DNA from 2 places in the Streptomyces axinellae genome. Region 2 is predicted to be linked to the other one. Evidence: riboswitches for the same ligand, from Rfam matches in the RefSeq annotation. Region 2 holds a riboswitch; the other holds the start of a gene.
The links. A riboswitch is a leader RNA that binds a small molecule or an ion and turns the genes downstream of it on or off. The one in region 2 is predicted to bind glycine.
Positions count from the first base shown of each region.

Region 1: it holds a riboswitch for glycine, as region 2 does, so the genes downstream of both, gcvP (aminomethyl-transferring glycine dehydrogenase) here and gcvT (glycine cleavage system aminomethyltransferase GcvT) in region 2, are expected to answer to the same signal.

Region 1 is NZ_BAAARJ010000034.1:34,419-39,674, reverse strand. It holds gene ABD339_RS32040 (MerR family transcriptional regulator) at 1-252, shown strand, start outside; gene ABD339_RS32035 (DNA polymerase IV) at 286-1,827, shown strand; gene ABD339_RS32030 (PRC-barrel domain-containing protein) at 1,740-2,120, opposite strand; glycine riboswitch at 2,288-2,384, shown strand; gene gcvP (aminomethyl-transferring glycine dehydrogenase) at 2,572-5,256, shown strand, end outside.
Region 2 is NZ_BAAARJ010000039.1:11,109-16,364, forward strand. It holds gene gcvT (glycine cleavage system aminomethyltransferase GcvT) at 117-1,322, opposite strand; glycine riboswitch at 1,355-1,488, opposite strand; glycine riboswitch at 1,489-1,588, opposite strand; gene ABD339_RS32870 (AAA family ATPase) at 1,745-2,605, shown strand; gene ABD339_RS32875 (hypothetical protein) at 2,583-3,503, opposite strand; gene ABD339_RS32880 (enhanced serine sensitivity protein SseB) at 3,656-4,453, shown strand; gene ABD339_RS32885 (enhanced serine sensitivity protein SseB C-terminal domain-containing protein) at 4,689-5,256, shown strand, end outside.

The DNA.
Region 1 (5,256 bases), on a different contig from region 2:
GGCAGAACCGATCTGGCCCGTATGACGCTCATGAGCGACGGTGCCACCGTCTATGAGTGCTCCTCGCCGGACGAGGTCGTCGATCTGCTCCAGGGCGGGCAGGGCGTCTTCGGTATCGCGGTGGGCGTGGTCTGGAAGGACGTCGAAGGAGCGCTCTCGCAGCTGCACGGCGAGCGGGTGGACACGGGCGAGACCCTGATCGGGCACCACCCCGAGGACGAGCTGGCGCGCCGCCGCAACCGCGCGGGCTGAGATTGTCAGACCCGTACGGCAGCATCGGCAGACGTGAGGAGTCAGCCGACCATCCTGCATCTGGACATGGATGCCTTCTTCGCCGCGGTGGAGCAGGCGTCCAAGCCCAGCCTGCGCGGGAAGCCCGTCGTAGTGGGGGGTCTCGGCCCGCGCGGGGTGGTCTCCACCGCGTCGTACGAGGCCAGACGCTTCGGCGTGCACTCCGCGATGCCCACGGCGCAGGCGAGGCGCCTGTGCCCCAACGCGGCGTATCTCGGCCCCCGGTTCGGGGTGTACCGAGCCGTCAGCGACGTGGTCATGGAACTGCTGCACCGCCTGTCGCCCCTGGTGGAGCCGCTGAGCCTCGACGAGGCGTTCGTCGACCTGGAGGCGGGGGAGGCGCTCGTCGGGCGCCCAGAGGGCCCCCAGGCGGCTCGTGAGGTGGGCGAGCAGTTGCGGGCCGACATCCGTGCGGCCACCGGTCTGAGCGGTTCTGTGGGCCTCGCGGGATCCAAGATGCTGGCCAAGATCGCCTCTGAGCGGGCCAAGCCCGACGGGCTGGTGCTGACGGAGCCCGGTACCGAGCGGGAGATGCTGGCGCCGCTCACCGTGCGGACCCTGCCCGGGGTGGGGCCCGCTACCGCAGAGACGCTGCGCAGAGCCGGGATCACCACTGTCGGCGAGGTGGCCGAGGCCGGGGCGGACGAACTGCTGCGGCTGCTGGGCAAGGCCCACGGCACCTCTGTGTACGCGATGGCACAGGGCATCGACGACAGACCGGTGGTGGCCGAGCGGGACGCGAAGTCCGTCTCCGTCGAGGACACCTACGACGTGGACCTCACCGACCGCACGCGGGTGCGGATGGAGGTCGAGCGGCTCGCCGGGCGGTGTGTGACGCGACTGAGAGCGGCGGGGCGCTCCGGGCGGACCGTGGTGATCAAAGTGCGCAGCTACGACTTCTCCACGCTCACCAGATCCGAGACCCTGCGCGGTCCCACCGACGACCCCGGGGTCGTCAAGGAGTCGGCACAGCGGCTCCTGGAGGGGGTGGACACCACGGCGGGGGTGCGGCTGCTCGGTGTTGCCGTGAGCGGCCTGGCCGACTTCACGCAGGAGGACCTGTTCGCGCAGGCGCAGGCGGCGCGCAGCGAGGCGGCGCAGGAGGCGGTCTCGGCCGCGGGGGAGGGGCCGGACGCACCGGGCGCTGCCGGGGAAGAGGGCGAACGGGGGCTGTCCTTCGCGCCCGAGCCGGTCGTACTCGCCGACCGGCGGTGGACTCCCGGGCGGGATGTGCGCCATGCCGAGCACGGCAGGGGATGGGTCCAGGGCAGTGGTGTTGGGAAGGTCACCGTCCGTTTCGAGGAGCCGGACTCCGCGCCCGGGCGGGTGCGGACGTTCTCCGTGGACGACCCGGATCTGGAGCCGGCCGAACCACGCTTGCTGGATGCCCGGATCGCTGCGGTACTGGCCTGGCGGGAAGGCACCTCCGGCAGCCGGGCGCGCGCGGATCAGTCCTCGGCGCCGGCGATCCGTCCGAAGTCACGGTCCGCGGGAGGTGCCGCGGATTCGCCGCCCACCGGTACGTCCAGCCCGTAGTGGCGGTAGAGCTGAAGCTCCTGCTGCGGGGAGAGATGGCGGCCCACCCCGAAGTCGGGGGCGCCTTTGATCAGGGCGCGCTCGAACGGGATGCGCAGTCCGTCCTCGTCCAGGCTGCTGGGCTCCAGCGGCACAAAGGCATCCCTGCTGAACAGGCCGGTGCGCACCGCCGCCCACTCGGGTTCGCCGGTGGAGTCGTCGAGGTACACCTCGTCCACGGTGCCTATCTTGGTCCCCTCACGGTCGTACGCCTTGCGGCCGATCAGGCCCCGCGGATTGATTTCGGTCTGCACGGTGTCTCCCTCTCACGGTCTCGCACGGTTCGCGGTCGCCGGGATGCGTGTACCCACAACGGAACGGTCGTGTACCCACAACGAAACGGTACTTTTCGGCGATTGGCCACTTGAGTGCACGTCGGGTCAGTGTTCGAGGGGCCGCTGATAGGCTCGGCAGCGGCTGTCGACCCCGTGCGGGAGAGTCCTCCGGCGAGCTGCCGGAGGCGCCGAAGGAGCAACTCCTCCCCGGAATCTCTCAGGCTCACGTACCGCGCGGACGAGGTCACTCTGGAAAGAAGGGCGGGCCCGGACCAGCGCCGATGCCCCTCCTCACCGACGGTGAAAGCCGGACTGTCCGCCATGTGGACGGGCCGGTGAAACTCTCAGGTTGAGATGACAGAGGGGGAGGCCATCCGGGCACCCGTGAAGGTGCCCCTCGTAGGTCGCAGAGACCAGGAGGCCCCCGCAGATGACTTCCCCTCGCATTCCGCTCTCCGCCCTGGAGCGTGGCGCCCCCTTCGAGAGCCGCCATATCGGCCCCGACAGTGCCGCGCAGGCGAAAATGCTCGCCCAGGTCGGCTACGGCTCGCTCGACGAGCTGACGGCCGCCGCGGTGCCCGACGTGATCAAGAGCACCGAGCGGCTGAACCTGCCCGAGGCGCGCGGCGAGGCCGAGGTGCTGGCCGAGCTGCGCTCCCTCGCGGCGCGCAACAAGGTGCTGGACTCGATGATCGGCTTGGGCTATTACGGCACGTTCACGCCGCCGGTGATCTTGCGCAACGTCATGGAGAACCCGGCCTGGTACACCGCCTACACCCCGTATCAGCCGGAGATCAGCCAGGGACGGCTGGAGGCACTGCTCAACTTCCAGACCGTCGTCGCTGACCTCACGGGGCTCCCCACATCCGGGGCCTCCCTGCTGGATGAGTCAACAGCGGCGGCCGAGGCGATGGCCCTCTCCCGCCGGGTCGGCAAGGTCAAGGAAGGCGTCTTCCTCGTCGATGCCGACTGCCTGCCGCAGACGGTCGCCGTGCTGCGCACCCGGGCCGAGCCCACCGGCGTCGAGGTCGTCGTCGCGGACCTCGACGGAGGCATCCCGGACGAGGTGGCCGCGCGGGGTGTCTTCGGCGTGCTTCTCCAGTACCCCGGGGCTTCCGGCGCCGTGCGCGACCTGCGTGCCGTCATCGAGGGCGCACACGAGCTGGGTGCTGTGGTCACCGTCGCCGCCGATCTCCTCGCGCTGACGCTGCTGACCTCGCCCGGTGAGCTGGGTGCCGATATCGCCGTCGGCTCAAGCCAGCGCTTCGGGGTACCCATGGGCTTCGGCGGGCCGCACGCCGGATACATGGCGGTGCGCGAGAAGTCGGCCCGCAGCCTGCCCGGACGGCTCGTCGGCGTCTCCAAGGACGCGGACGGCGAACAAGCGTACCGGCTCGCTCTCCAGACCCGCGAACAGCACATCCGCCGTGAGAAGGCCACCAGCAACATCTGCACCGCACAGGTGCTCCTGGCTGTGATGGCCGGCATGTACGCGGCCTACCACGGTCCCGACGGGCTGGCCGCGATCGCCCGCCGCACCCACCGCTACGCCGCCGTCCTCGCCGCGGGCCTGCGCGGTGCCGGGGTCGAACTCGTACACGACGCCTTCTTCGACACCGTCACGGCCCGGGTCCCGGGCCGTGCCGCCGAGGTCACCGAGCGGGCGCGGGAGGGCGGCGTCAACCTGCGGCAGGTGGACGGGGACCACGTCGGCATCGCCTGTGACGAGACGACGGGGCGTGCGCAACTGGCCGCCGTCTGGAAGGCGTTCGGTATCGGGCCCGGAGCCGTGGACGCCGACGAGCTGGACGCCGGCACCGAGGACGCGCTTCCGGCCGGCCTGCTGCGCACGGACGAGTACCTCACCCACCCCGTCTTCCATGAACACCGCTCCGAGACGGCGATGCTGCGCTACCTGCGCCGTCTCGCCGACCGGGACTACGCGCTGGACCGGGGCATGATTCCGCTCGGCTCCTGCACCATGAAGCTCAACGCCACCACCGAGATGGAGCCGGTCACCTGGCCCGAGTTCGGCGGGCTGCACCCCTTCGCGCCCGCCGAGCAGGCCGAGGGCTACCTGACGCTGATCCATGAGCTGGAGGAGCGGCTGGCCGAGGTCACCGGCTACGACAAGGTCTCCCTCCAGCCCAACGCAGGCTCCCAGGGCGAGTTGGCGGGGCTGTTGGCCGTGCGTGCCTACCACCGCGCCAACGGCGACACGCAGCGCAACATCTGCCTCATCCCCTCCTCAGCGCACGGCACAAACGCGGCCAGCGCGGTGATGGCGGGCATGAAGGTCGTGGTCGTCAAGACCAGCGAGAACGGCGATGTCGATGTGGCGGACCTGCGGGAGAAGATCGCGCAGCACGGCGAGCGGCTGGCCGTCCTGATGGTCACCTACCCCTCGACGCACGGCGTGTTCGAGGAGCACATCACCGACGTCTGTGCCGCCGTGCACGACGCGGGCGGCCAGGTGTACGTCGATGGCGCGAACCTCAACGCGCTGCTCGGGCTGGCCAGGCCGGGGAAGTTCGGCGCCGATGTCTCCCACCTCAACCTGCACAAGACCTTCTGCATCCCGCACGGCGGCGGCGGGCCGGGTGTCGGTCCGATCGGGGTGCGCGAGCACCTGGCTCCCTACCTGCCCAACCACCCGCTCCAGCCCGCCGCGGGCCCCGAGACCGGCATCGGCCCGGTATCCGGTGCGCCCTGGGGCTCGGCCGGGATCCTGCCGATCTCCTGGGCGTATGTGCGCCTGATGGGCTCGGAGGGCCTGCGCAGGGCGACACAGGTGGCGGTGCTCAGCGCCAACTACATCGCCAAGCGCCTGGAGCCGCACTATCCGGTGCTCTACACGGGCCCGAACGGACTGGTGGCGCACGAGTGCATCATCGACGTCCGGCCGCTGACCAAACAGACCGGCGTGAGCATCGACGATGTGGCCAAGCGGCTGATCGACTACGGCTTCCACGCGCCGACGATGTCCTTCCCGGTGGCCGGCACGCTGATGATCGAGCCCACCGAGAGCGAGGACTTGGCGGAGCTCGACCGATTCTGCGAGGCGATGATCGCCATTCGTGCGGAGATCGAGCGGGTCGGCTCGGGGGAGTGGGAC
Region 2 (5,256 bases):
GGTCCGCACGGAGCCGGTGGCCGGACGGGGCGTCCGGACGAGACAGCCGCGCGGCGGGCCGCACAGTCGCCCGGCCGCACAGCCCGGCCGCGCTCGCGCTGGGGGGACTGGGGGGATCAGTCGCGCTTGTAGAAGGGGAGTGCGACGACGTCGTACAGCTCGTGGGAGCCGCGGATGTCCACCGCGACGCCCCCGGTGCCGGGCGCCGCGTACGCCGCGTCCACGTAGGCCATCGCGATCGGCTTGCCCAGGGTGGGAGAGGGGGCGCCGGAGGTCACCTCACCGATGACTGTGCCCTTGCCTGCCTCACCGCCCTCGCCCGTCGCGACCACGGGATAGCCCGCACGCGGGACCCGGCGCCCCGCGGCGACCAGCCCGACCAGCTTGCGCGGCGGTGCCGACTCGGCCCGTCCGGCCGCCGCCGCCAGGGCCTCCCGGCCCACGAAGCGGCCCTCGTTCGTGGCCTTCTCGAACTTGACGGTCCTGCCCAGCCCGGCGTCGAAGGGCGTCAGCGCGGGCGACAGCTCGTGCCCGTACAGCGGCATACCCGCCTCCAGGCGCAGGGTGTCGCGGCAGCTCAGCCCGCAGGGCACCAGGCCCGCGCCCTCGCCCGCCTCCCTCAGCGCGCTCCAGACAGCCTCCGCGTCCTCGGGCGCCACGAACAGCTCGAAGCCGTCCTCGCCGGTGTATCCCGTACGGGCGATCAGCGCGCTCCGCCCGGCCACGATGTCGCGTTCGCCCGCGTAGTAGCGCAGCCCGTCCACGTCGAAGCCGGTCAGCTTGCGCAGGATGCCCGCGGCCTCGGGGCCCTGGACGGCCAGCAGCGCGTAGGCGTCGCGGTCGTCGCGCACCTCGGCGCCGCTGCGCTTGCCCGGGCCGCGCGTCTCCACGCGCTCGCGCAGCGCGTCCAGCACCGTCTGCGCGTTGGAGGCGTTGGCCACGACCAGGTACTCCTGGTCGGCGAGCCGGTAGACGATCAGGTCGTCGAGGATGCCGCCGCTCTCGTCGCAGATCATGGTGTAGCGGGCCCGGCCGACGGCGAGCTTGGAGAGGTTGCCGACCAGCGCGTAGTCGAGCACCTCGCCGCACTCCGGGCCGGTCAGGGTGATCTCGCCCATGTGGGAGAGGTCGAAGAGCCCGGCCCTGGAGCGGACGGCGAGGTGTTCCTCGCGCTCGCTGCCGTAGCGCAGCGGCATGTCCCAGCCCGCGAAGTCGGTCATGGTCGCGCCCAGCGCACGGTGTACGGCGTCCAGGGCGGTTTTGCGCGCGGCCGGTTCGTGCGCGGCCGACGCGTGGGCGGCCGAGGGCTCAGGCTCAGTCATTCAGGCTCCCGAAGCTGGGTGTGACGCGGATGTCCTCCCCATCTGTCATCGGAACCTGAGAGGTTCGCCGACAGCTCCCGAACGACTGGAGCCGGGCTTGCACCTTGGGTGGGGCCACCGCGCCACGACGCCTCGCGTCGTACGGTGGCCCGCTTTTCAGATCTGCCTCGCTCGCGCGGTATCGGGGCCTGAGAGATTCAAGGGAGGAACTTGCTCCTTCGGCGCCCCGGTTCACCTGCTGCCGGGGACTCTCCCGCGCGGGCTCGAACGGCCGGTATGGAGTTGGCCCGCACATCATCGCACGGGTGAGCGGGCCCTGGCTGCCCCCGGGCGGGAGGCAGTCACCTTGAATCACATTACCTTTTCTTGACACTCTCTCCGTGAGCGGCGGCGGAGCCGTCGCGTTCGGGGAGGGGTGATCCGTGGGCAGCCCGCACGGTGCCGAGACGACATCGAGGGGACCAGACGCGTCCGGGACCACCCGCCGCGCCGTCCCCCACGACCTGCGGGGGCACGCTGTCCCCCACGACCTGCGGGGGACCGCCGCCAGACGCACGCTGCGCTACACGGCGGGGGACGTGGTGGTGGTCTCGGGCCTGCCCGGCGGCGGCAAGTCCACGCTGATCCGTACGGCCGTGCCCGCGCGCGCCGATGTCATCAGCGTGGACTCCCAGGACACCCGCGAGCGCTGGGAGCGCCGGGTGCGCGGCCGGCTGCCGTACGGCCTCTACCGCCCGCTGGTGCGGATTGCGCACTACGCGGGGCTGCGCCGGGCGCTGGCCTCGGGCGCCGCCGTCGTCGTGCACGACTGCGGCACGCAGAGCTGGGTGCGCCGCTGGCTGGCCAGGGACGCGCTGCGGCGCGGACGCGCGCTGCACCTGCTGCTGCTCGACGTGGCGCCCCAGGACGCGCTGGCCGGGCAGGCCGAGCGGGGCCGCGGGGTCTCGGGGTACGCCTTCCGGCGCCATCTGCGGGCCGTGCGCAAGCTGCGGGCCGCGGCGCTGACGGGACGGCTGCCGCGCGGCTGTGTCTCCGCGGTGCTGTTGGACCGGGGCTCGGCGCAGGCGCTGCGCCGGCTGGTCTTCGTCCCCGCGCCGCCCACGCCGCCCGGGTCGGCGGCTCCGCTCCTCCCGGGGGCCCGCACGCCCCTGACCCCGCCGCCCGGAGGTGGTGGCGGGAGCGCGGACGCCATGAGCGCGGCGGAGGTCGTGAACGTGAGGGACGGGGACAGTGGCGGCAGGGCGCCGGACGCGACCGGGGTCAGCGGCCCTGCGCCGGGCTGACGGGAGCCGGTTGCTGGGGTGCCTGCTGTCGCGGGGCCGGTTGCCGGGGCGTCCGCGGCGTCTGCTGTTGCGGAGCCTGCTGCTGGGGAGCGGAGTGCTCCTTGGGTGCCTGCTGCTGCGGGGCCTGCTGGGCGGGGGAGTGCGGCTGGGCGGTCTGCGGGCTTTGCCGGGACGGCTGCTGCGGCTCGGGCGCCTGCTCCTTCTTCGGCGCCTGCTCCTGCTCCTTCGGCGCCGGCTTCTTCGGCTGCTCCTTGGGCTGCTTGTTCGGTGCCTTCGGCGGCGCGGTGGCGGCAGACGCCGTCTTCGGCAGGTCCTTCAGGTCGGGCGCGGGCAGTTTCCCGCTGTAGAGGGTGGCGGCCAGCAAGTTGGCACCGCCCGCCAGGGCGCGTTCGGCGGCGAGGGTGCGCCGGCGCGTGTCCCCCCGGACGGCGGCGTTGAGTACGGCGTCCACCCGGGTGCGCAGGTCGGCGGCGGCCTTCGCGGTCAGGTCCTTGCCGGAGGCCGCGGCCGGGCGGCCGGTGGCGTCCATGGCGGCGCGGGGCGCGGTGAGCGGCTCGACGGCGCGGCGCATCTGGGTGCGCAGGCGCGCGGCCTGGTCCCGGGGGAGCTTGCCCTCCTTCAGCTTGCTGACCACCGTCAGCACGTGGGCGAGGTGGTTGAGCGGTTTGAGCCCGCTGCGCATGGCCTGGGCCTGCTGGGCGACGCGCGCCGCGGCGGTGGCGGTATCGGCCCGGGGCCCGGCCGGCTGCCGGACCCCGGCAGCACCCTCCGTGCCAGGAGAGGCGGGCGAGGCAGGAGAGGCGGGGGAGAGGGCGCCTGCCACACCTACGGCGCCCCATGCGAGCGAGCCGGCGAGGGCGGCGGTGACAGCGGTGGTGGTGAGCTTGTTCACGCGCATGTGCGGTTTTCCTCCGGTGGGCGTACTGCGAGGCGCAGAGCGGGACGCACACCACTTTTCGGGCGGCTCTTTCTCTCCGCAACCGGAGAGTCGCCGTACGTGTCCGCGACGGCCCGCTCCGGGCCGCCGCGGATCATGGATAGGCTGACCGCATGACAGTTCCGCCGCAGCCACCGCAGCCGCAGCACTTCGGCCCCGGACACGGAGGCGGCTGGCCCGGCAACGAGTTGGAGGAGGCCCTCACCGCCTCCGTCCAGGTCCCCGGCGCCGGTGCCCGGCTGCTGGAGGTCCTGGGCCGCAGCAGCATATGGGTGCCGCTGCCCGAGGGCGGCAGCCGCGAGAGCCGCGAACTGGACCTGCCCACCATCGAGTTGGACGGTGCCGCCTTCGTCCCCGTCTTCAGCTCCGAGGAGCAGTTCCTCGGTGTCGCGGGCTCCCACATGTCCTTCACCATCGCCCCTGCCCGGGAGTTCGCGCGGGGCCTGCCGCCCCAGGTGGGCATAGTCGTCAACCCCGAGGGCACGGTGGGCATGCCGCTTCCGCCGGACGCCGTCGCCCAGCTGTGTGAGAACACCGCCGCCGAACAGGCCGTCGCCGGAGTGGCCCGCGGAGCGCGGGTGCGGCTGTACGAGCCGGACTGGCAGGACGATCCGGTGGCCTTCTTGTCCGCCGCCACCGCCGAGTTCGGCGCGCTCTCCTTCGTACGGACGGCGCGGCGGGCTCTGGCCAGCACCGAGGGCGATCCGCCCGCGCTCTTCATCGGGCTCGAACTCGACCTGCTGGAGCCGGAGTCACGGCACGCGGCCCACGAGGCGCTCGGCCGGGCACTGCACGCCGCCGAGGTGCGCTGGCCCGTACAGATGGTGTTGCTGGATGCGGCCCGCGACCCCGTGGTGGAGTGGATGCGGCAGTGCGTACGGCCCTTCTACACGCGGCCCGGATACGAGTGAGCGCCCGGCGCGGCCGGGCGACGGGGCGCGACTGAGTACCGGAGGAGGACCGAGTACCCGGGCGCGGCTGAGTACGGGGACCCAGCGAGGCCGAGTAGCGGCGCCGGTGCCCCGGCCGCCTCGTAAGCTGGTTGGATGAGGGGGCGGGGCGCCTGCGGGGTGTGTCCGGGTCCCAGGACCGGGGCCGGGCGGAGAAGCGGTGACGGCAGGTGACGACAGGGGAAGGGCGGCCCAGGTGAGCGCGGGTGGAAGCGTCGAGCAGCTCCTGCGGCAGGTGTCGCCGGGGGTCCACGACACCTTCGAGACCTACGAGTCCCTGCTCCAGGCCCTCGCCGGAAGCCGGCTGTGGATGCTGCTGTGGAACGGGCAGGCCGGATCCCCCGACGCGCAGTACGGGAACATGGAGGTGGGTGGCTACGGCTACGCCCCCTGCGTCACCTCCGCCCAGGAACTGGCGGCCTCCGGCTGGAACCGCGCGCACGAGGTCGTCGGCGGCCGGGACATCGCCACGGCCCTCTTCCCCGACCGCTGGGGAATCTGGCTGAATCCGCACGCCCCTGGCGGGGGCCTGGGTATCCCGTGGCTGGATCTGCGGCGCATCGCCGTGGGCCTCGGCCAGCTGCCCGCCGGACCGCTGCGCATCAGCGAACCCACCCTCGACATCCCGCAGTTCTACGCCCAGCTCAGCCAGAACGCGCACCACACCCCGGCCGTCCGCTCGCTGCGCCGGGCCTGGGTGCAGCCCTCGCTGGGCGTGCCGTACCTGGCCATCGGCATGGAGCTGTACGACAACGGCCCGGCCT